Regions from separate parts of the Alteribacillus bidgolensis genome, predicted to be linked through region 2. Evidence: riboswitches for the same ligand, from Rfam matches in the RefSeq annotation. Region 2 holds a riboswitch; the other holds the start of a gene.
The links. A riboswitch is a leader RNA that binds a small molecule or an ion and turns the genes downstream of it on or off. The one in region 2 is predicted to bind glycine.

Region 1 (4,117 bases), 2.2 Mb from region 2:
TACTATAATCCCCATTTTGGCATTACTTTCAGAAGTTGCTATAGAGAAACTCATCGCATCACCAATGTAATTGCCCGAGAGAATAGATTCTTTTTTTACATACTCATTAACACGTAGTGCATCTCCGCCAGAAATTCCGCTAGGTGAAGATGATGGATCCTGAATACCGAGGTCAATGGTATCTTTCATTTGTTGTAAACGAGCTGTCATTTTATCAATTAATGCTTCATGGGTTTTTCCAGAATTTTCAACTTCCATATCCAACATAACTTCACTGATTGTTTTTCCCTCTTCTTCACATTGTTGAATCAGCTCCTTCATTGATTCAATCTTCATAAGATCCTCCCAATGAAGTTTGTCTTTTTAAACTGCACATGTAAGGTTGTGCAAGCTTCGAAATATTTTCATTTGTACTTATTGGTATATCTACTGTTTTTCCATTTAATAAAAAGATTTTTGACAGGCCGCCGCCTAAAGAGGCTCCCCCTGCAACCATTGTATATCCTTGTCTTCCAGCTTCTACTTTTACCGTATTCGGATGAGAAAAATAAGGACAGTAATCCTGTAGATGGATGTCAAAGATAAACCCTCGCTTATTAGCAATTTCCACTGCGGATTTAATATTTGAATCGTTTGTACGCATTCCTAACATTCCACCTACTAAAGCTTTATCTGTACCATGGCCCAAATGAGTTTCAGAGAACGATTCATAAAGTGTGATGGAAGCATATTCAGGAGGGCCGCCTAAAAGTTCATAAATAAAATTTCCAATAGAAACAACACCTGCTGTATGAGAGCTTGAGGGACCGACCATGATAGGGCCGATAATGTCAAAACAACTTTTAAATTCCATGGTGTTACCTCCTCCGCCTAATTAATGCAATAATCTTTAGTGACTTCATCCTGTATAGGGAGCAGGAGTATATCTGCGACATTCTTATACTTTTATCGAAGGTTGGAATACTGGATAACGTTGGCATATCGACTTTGTTGTCTCTTTAGCCTTATTAAGAGCTGATGCACTCCCTTTGTTTTTTAAGATGGAAGCTATAACTTTTGCTATATCCTTCATTTCGTCATTTTTCATCCCCCTGGTTGTTAAGGCAGCTGTTCCCATTCGAATGCCGCTAGTAACAAAAGGGCTTTGCGAATCAAATGGAATGGTGTTTTTATTAACCGTTATTCCAGCTTGCTCCAAATATTGTTCTGCTTCTTTTCCTGTTAGTCCCCACGATTCGACATTTAAAAGGACAAGGTGGTTATCCGTTCCATTTGATACTAAGGAAGCTCCATGTTGTTTAAGTGCCTCTCCCAAGGTATATGCATTGCTCATTACTTGTTTTGCATAGATAGTAAAATCTGGGGCTAATGCTTCAAGAAAACTTACTGCCTTAGCAGCAATAACGTGCATTAAAGGGCCGCCTTGGATTCCTGGAAAAACAGCTTTATTGACTTTTTTTATCATTTCTTCATCGTTCGACAAAATAAATCCCCCACGCGGACCTCGTAATGTTTTGTGCGTAGTACTGGTTACCACATCTGCATATGGAAGCGGCGAAGGATGGACACCTCCAGCTATCAGGCCGGCAATGTGTGCCATATCGACCATTAAAATCGCTCCCACTTTGTCTGCGATCGCTCTAAAGTTGGCGAAATTGATTATTCTAGGGTAAGCGCTTGTTCCAGCGATGATTAATTTGGGCTTTTCTTTCATTGCTATGGCTTCCAATTCTTCATAATCAATCGTTTGATTATCTTCTCGTACTCCATATGACACAACATCAAACCATTTTCCTGATATACTAACTGGACTCCCATGTGTTAAATGACCTCCGTGAGACAGATCCATACCCATTACTTTATCCCCAGGTTTAAGTAAAGCGTAAAATACTGCTAAATTTGCTTGTGCACCTGAATGCGATTGAACATTAGCGTACTTCGTACCAAACAACGATTTTAAACGTTCCATAGCAAGATCCTCGACTATATCCACATATTTACATCCTCCATAATAACGCTTGCCAGGATAGCCTTCTGCATATTTATTTGTCAGTTCACTTCCCATTACTTCTAACACATCTGGACTCACAAAATTTTCTGATGCAATCAATTCCAACGTATTATGCTGGCGTGACTTTTCTTGTTCGATCGCTTCATAAATCTTCGGATCATTCACTTTTACACTCATATAAAGAGTCCTCCTTCGAAATAATTTTGGACATAAAAAAGGACAGAGAAAGGTGGTATGTTCACCCTTCTCTGTCCTTTTACCTGAGAGTTTAGCCTTTAGTAAGGCAGCCCCTTTGGTGGCATTAATTAATGCGCTCTCCAGAGATGCGTCTCATTGTGGTACATATACCTGAGAGATTGGTTCCAAGGGTTTGTTTTTGGAACTTGCTCCTTCGGTGGCTAAGCTTTGCGCTCTCCCACAATGATCATTCGCCTTTATTTGAATTTATAATAATCTAAAAATTCACCATTGTCAATATTTAAAATTGCAAAAACTTTTTGAGTATTAGAAATCACATTGCTGATATGAGCTCTTTTAAAGGGATATAATATAACGTTTTCAAATATAGAATGATCAGCAGCTTGGCTTATTTCGCAGCCTGCATTGGTTACAGTTGTGCTTTGTTGTACTTTCGTCAAAGAAGACTCTAACGGGTTCACTTCAGACGTGCAAACAAGTCATTCACAGACCAAATCGCATGAGATTTCACAACGAAATTCTCATGCGTTTTTTTATTGTTATATAAAGGATTCCTATATCTCGTTCATACATTCACACCTTGAATCACACCCAAATTCGCAAGGGGGAGAAAAAATTATTTCCTGACTGTGATTTTTTTTGCGATTTTGTGTGTGATTGGTCGTGCTTAATGAAGGGGTTTGGATATAAATGATAAAATGAATAGTAGAAGGACATAAGAACTGATAAGAGATTATTCTTCAACTAACGGAGCAGTAATGTTTAATAAGGGTTTTGGGTTTTTATGGTAAAATTTTAAAAGTTGAATAGGGGTAATTTCAATGAATAAAAAACAACTTTATCCTTATTTGATAATGAATATCAGTGTAAATTTTATTCTTATACTTAATTTGTTTAGACCTATGGATATTTGGTGGTATTTAGCTCTTATAGCCTTACTATTAAATCTTCCAGGAACGTTTGTAATTCTAAGAAGATATAAAAAAGCATCAAAGGAATCGAATTTTCCAAAGTAAATAAAAAAATTGTCATTGTTAAACTATTGGGTGGCGAATGCTGAAAAAGAGTATTCGTTTTTATGCTATTTGGCAGGATTGTTCAATAAAGGTAATCCATTTATAACTCAGGGGAGGGATTGGAATGTCTCAACGTACTGTTGGTATTTTAATATTTAATGAAGTGGAAGTATTAGATTTTGCTGGACCATTTGAGGTTTTTTCTTTGGCAACTTTACCTGATTCGGATATTAAGCCGTTTATAGTTGAAACAATCTCAGAAGATGGAGAAATGATTTCAGCCAGAAATGGTCTAAAGGTTACTCCAGACTATAGTTTTAATAACCATCCTAAATTAGATATTATTATTATTCCAGGGGGATATGGTGCTGAAGAAATTGAAATCAATAACCCTAAAGTAATTCAATGGATAGAGAAACAACAATCAAAGACAGAATTTATGACTTCTGTTTGTACAGGTGCATTTCTCCTTGCTAAATCAGGGCTTTTAAATGGAAAAAGGGCTACCACACATTGGATGGACATTGATAGATTAGAAAATGATTTTCCTTTAGTATCAGTGCTTCGTGATGTTAAATTTATTGATGAAGGGTCAATTATTACATCTGGTGGTATTTCAGCAGGTATTAACATGTCCTTCCATCTAATTTCTCGGATTTATGGAAAATCAGTTTCTAAAGAAATAGCAAAGAGAATGGAATATGATATCAAGTTATAAGTAATACTCTTCAACTAATGGGTGCGTTTGTTGAAGAATAAAAAAGAGTTTGGATTTTTTCTTATCCAAGCTCTTTTTGTGTGAATCATACTGTGAATTCCATTGGATATTTCTGTGATTGAACATGTGTTTTCCCATGTGATTCACCAGTTTGCACCCAACAAGTGAACCCGT
Region 2 (4,117 bases):
ATGCCGTTTAACCCGTTGTAAGCCGCTGTTTACTTGAATGAGGGAATGCATAGGAAATGAATGTGCAGCTATTATATTATTTAATTTCTTGCTATTTAGATGTTCCATCATATTTTCAACCATTTGACCGTGTATTAATTGAAGTCCGATGGATTGTATACTGTCTTTGCGCTGATAAGACGTGTATGAAATTTTCACATTAACAACCAGCCATGGGAACAATGGGGTTGGTTCCTTTCCTTCTTTCTTCTCTTCATAAAGGATTGTCCAATTTCCTTGTTTTTTTGCAGATTGAAAAATTTGATGCAACCGCGGTGATCCGAAATGAAGGTATTCGGCTTTTTCTTGCTTTTCTTTTTCTCCTTCTGTAATGAGGGTAAGTGTCATGGGCTGTGGAATTCCGCCTGTTTTTTTTATATATTGCCAATAAAAGGGGCGATTCATTAACTGTTGATCTAACTCTTCTGTTAATTGTACTTTAAGACGCTTATTATCATCTATAAGAATGTCAGCATCATTGGCCTTAAAATAACGTTTGACAAATTGGTGGAGAACTTTTTGTTCCATGACGTAACACCTTCTCTTTAATTGGATTGCTGCATCAATTCGGAAAGGTGATGCAATTTTAACTCGATTTCTTGTTCGGAATCTGACGAATGCAAGGCATCTGTAATATATCCTTCAAAGGAAGAATAGGAAGTAGAAGCTAAAATCGTATCGAGTTCGCCAATAACGTTTTCAAACAGTTTAATTTTTTCATAAAGCAAGGAAAGAATGTGTTCTTCGACCGTTTGTTTAACGGCAAAATTGTAGACCTCTACATCTTTTGTTTGTCCGAGCCGGTGCAATCGGCCTATTCTTTGTTCTAACCGCATTGGGTTCCAAGGAAGATCGTAGTTTATGATTGTGCTGCTGAATTGAAGGTTGATCCCTTCTCCCGCAGCTTCTGTAGCAATCATTACTTTAGCACGATCTCTGAAAAGCTGCTGCATCCATTCTTTTTTCGTTCTTTTGAAGCCGCCGCGAAAAGGGACAGACAATATTCCATGCTGGCGAAAAAACCATTGTAAATACAGCTGCGTGGCTCGATATTCTGTGAAGAGCACTACTTTTTCATTTGTTCGTTGAATAATATCTAGAGCCTTTTCTGCTTTGCTATTGGATGAAATAGATTGCAGGGAAGTCATTAGTTGTTCAAATAAAGTATTAGAAATCTCTTTTTGTTCATATAAATTTTTTAACGTCATATATGCAGCTTCTCTGCTGCTGCATGCTTCTCTTAAAAGCGTGGTTGCGGTAAAACCGTGTATCATGTTTTCAGGACTCTTTTTTAATTGAAAGAGAGTGTCATAAAACGTTCTCTCTTCTTCACTGAAATCAATGTAAGTCGAATATACATTTCGTTTTGTCCATTTAAGGCCGGTTTGGTCCCGGCGGTTTCTTACCATTACTTTTTGAACGATATGTTTTACAGCTTCTTGTCCTCTTTCTTTAAACAGTGTTTTAAATTCTTGCATGTTTCCTAATAAACCGGGCTTTAATAAATTTATTAAATGATACAGCTCCCCAGGATTATTTTGAACAGGAGTTGCGGTAAGCATTAGACAAAACTTCTTTTGAAGCAATCGAGCAAATTCATAGTTTTTTGTTTTTGGATTTTTTAATTTATGTGCTTCATCAAAAATAATCATATCGTATTCTTGCTGCAGTACAATATCTCTATGAGGAGGTCGTTTTGCCGTATCAATCGATGCTACGACGATATCAGCTTCTTCCCATACATACGTTTTTCTTTGCGTAACCGCCGGAATATAGAATTTTTCATTCATCTCTTTTGCCCACTGGCCAGTAAGGGAAGCTGGAGCTAATATTAATACTTTTTTTACTAAACCACGGACCATATATTCTTTCAAAATTAAACCTGCTTCAATCGTTTTTCCTAGTCCAACTTCGTCAGCTAATATGGCTTTGCCGTCCATTTCTTCTATGACTCGTTTTGCTGTTTTTTCTTGGTGTGAAAATAGCTCAAGGCTGGAAAGATGGTTTTGGCATAACAATCCATCAAATGAGGGGGTTGAGGTCCATTGTTCGGATTCATAACCTAAAGAAAACTGTTCCCATGTGGATATAAATCGATTTTCATAGTTTTTCTCCTTTGAAAGTTCCCAATCCGAAAGAAACTTAATTTCAGGCTCCATAATGTTCGCTCCTTTATGAAAAAAAGATTGTCAACCACGAACCCTCATGATAGAATAAAAAACGCAGTAAGATTAGTATGGTGCAATTAAAAATATTTTTATTCATATATTGGAAAACTTCTATTCATACATAATCAATAAACATAACAAAGCGGATGACGACAAAGGGAGAGATCGTTTTAAACGGCGCCGAAGGAGCAAACTGTTTGTGCAGTGAATCTCTCAGGCAAAAAGACTTTTGTCTGACGCATCTCTGGAGAGAGCTCTTTAGAGCCACCCACGAAGACATTCTCCGCGATGGAGAAGAAACTTTCTGGTTGTAGGACAGAGGAATCTTTTTAAAGGGATTCCTCTGTTTTTTTGTATTTAAAAAAATTTTCTAAGAAATTTGAATTTATCTAAAGAAGGGCGGTTGAAAAATGACGGAATTAAAGCGTACATCATTATTTCCATTGTACAAAGAAATAGGTGCTAAAACAGTTGATTTTGGAGGATGGGAGCTGCCTGTTCAGTTCACAAGCATTAAAGAAGAACATCGGGCAGTCAGAGAAAAAGCAGGTCTATTTGATGTCAGTCATATGGGAGAAGCTGAAGTAAAAGGAAGAGACGCTTACGATTTTTTGCAGTCTATTATTACAAATGACATGGCCAAACTAGAACCGGGTAAAGCTCTTTATACTCTCCTTTGTTATGAAAATGGAGGCACTTTAGATGATCTATTAATATATCAGCTCGATGTTGATCATTATTTGCTCGTGTTAAATGCCGCCAATACAAAAAAAGATATCGATTGGTTAAAAAAGCATGCTAGAGATGAAGAATTGATAAAAGATATGTCATCTTATTATGCACAACTTGCGGTTCAAGGGCCTAAAGCTGAACAAATAGTGCAGAAACTTGCGAATGAAGATTTGTCAAACATCGGTTTTTTTCGGTTTCGTAAAAACGTTGATCTAAACGGCGTAAATGCCTTAGTGTCTAGAACAGGATACACCGGAGAAGATGGTTTTGAAATCTATTGCAGTGCCGAAAAAGCACCTTCTCTATGGAAAGCCATTCTAAAAGCAGGAGAGTCAGAAGGAATAGCGCCATGCGGACTTGGGGCCCGGGATACGCTTCGCTTTGAAGCTCGTCTTCCTCTTTACGGTCAAGAAATAGATGAAACGATCAGCCCGTTAGAGGCAGGTCTTGGGTTTGCTGTTAAACTGCAAAAAGATAGTGATTTTGTAGGTAAAGAAGCATTAAAAAAAGAGAAAGAATCCGGGGTTAAACGGAAAATGGCAGGGGTTGAAATGCTGGAAAAAGGCATACCTAGAACCGGTTATGAAGTGCTAAATGAAAAAGGGGATATCATTGGCCGTGTAACATCGGGAACGCAATCACCGACACTCGGAAAAAATATAGGACTTGTTCTTATACAAACACCGTATACCAAACTGGATACAGAACTTTATATAAAGATACGCAAAAAAACATTAAAAGCTGTCGTTATTTCAACACCTTTTTATAAAAAGGCTTAACAAAAAGGAGGCTGGAACATTGAGTTTTCGATATTTGCCAATGACAGAAGAAGATAAACAAGAAATGTTAGATTATATTGGAGTTAAAAGTACAGGTGAGCTTTTTTCAGAAATACCCGAAAAAATTCGATTTACTGGAGAAATGAACCTTGCTTCTCCTTTATCGGAACCGGCACTTATAAAAGAATTTCAGCAGCTAAGCAGTGAAAACGATAATATAAAAGTGTACCCCTCGTTTTTAGGAGCTGGAGTTTATGATCACTACATCCCATCTGTTGTCGATCATGTTATACGGAGATCTGAATTTTATACAGCTTATACACCTTATCAACCTGAAATTTCTCAGGGAGAACTTCAGGCCATTTTCGAATTTCAAACAATGATCTGCGAATTAACTGG

Region 1: it holds a riboswitch for glycine, as region 2 does, so the genes downstream of both, glyA (serine hydroxymethyltransferase) here and gcvT (glycine cleavage system aminomethyltransferase GcvT) in region 2, are expected to answer to the same signal.

Annotation. Positions count from the first base shown of each region.
Region 1 is NZ_KZ614149.1:2,651,921-2,656,037, forward strand. It holds gene sdaAA (L-serine ammonia-lyase, iron-sulfur-dependent, subunit alpha) at 1-336, opposite strand, end outside; gene CEF16_RS13260 (serine dehydratase beta chain) at 326-853, opposite strand; gene glyA (serine hydroxymethyltransferase) at 938-2,188, opposite strand; glycine riboswitch at 2,338-2,439, opposite strand; gene CEF16_RS13270 (hypothetical protein) at 2,446-2,649, opposite strand; gene CEF16_RS13275 (hypothetical protein) at 3,031-3,225, shown strand; gene CEF16_RS13280 (DJ-1/PfpI family protein) at 3,350-3,943, shown strand.
Region 2 is NZ_KZ614149.1:458,692-462,808, forward strand. It holds gene CEF16_RS02470 (YqhG family protein) at 1-567, opposite strand, end outside; gene CEF16_RS02475 (DEAD/DEAH box helicase) at 585-2,198, opposite strand; glycine riboswitch at 2,354-2,446, shown strand; gene gcvT (glycine cleavage system aminomethyltransferase GcvT) at 2,618-3,718, shown strand; gene gcvPA (aminomethyl-transferring glycine dehydrogenase subunit GcvPA) at 3,738-4,117, shown strand, end outside.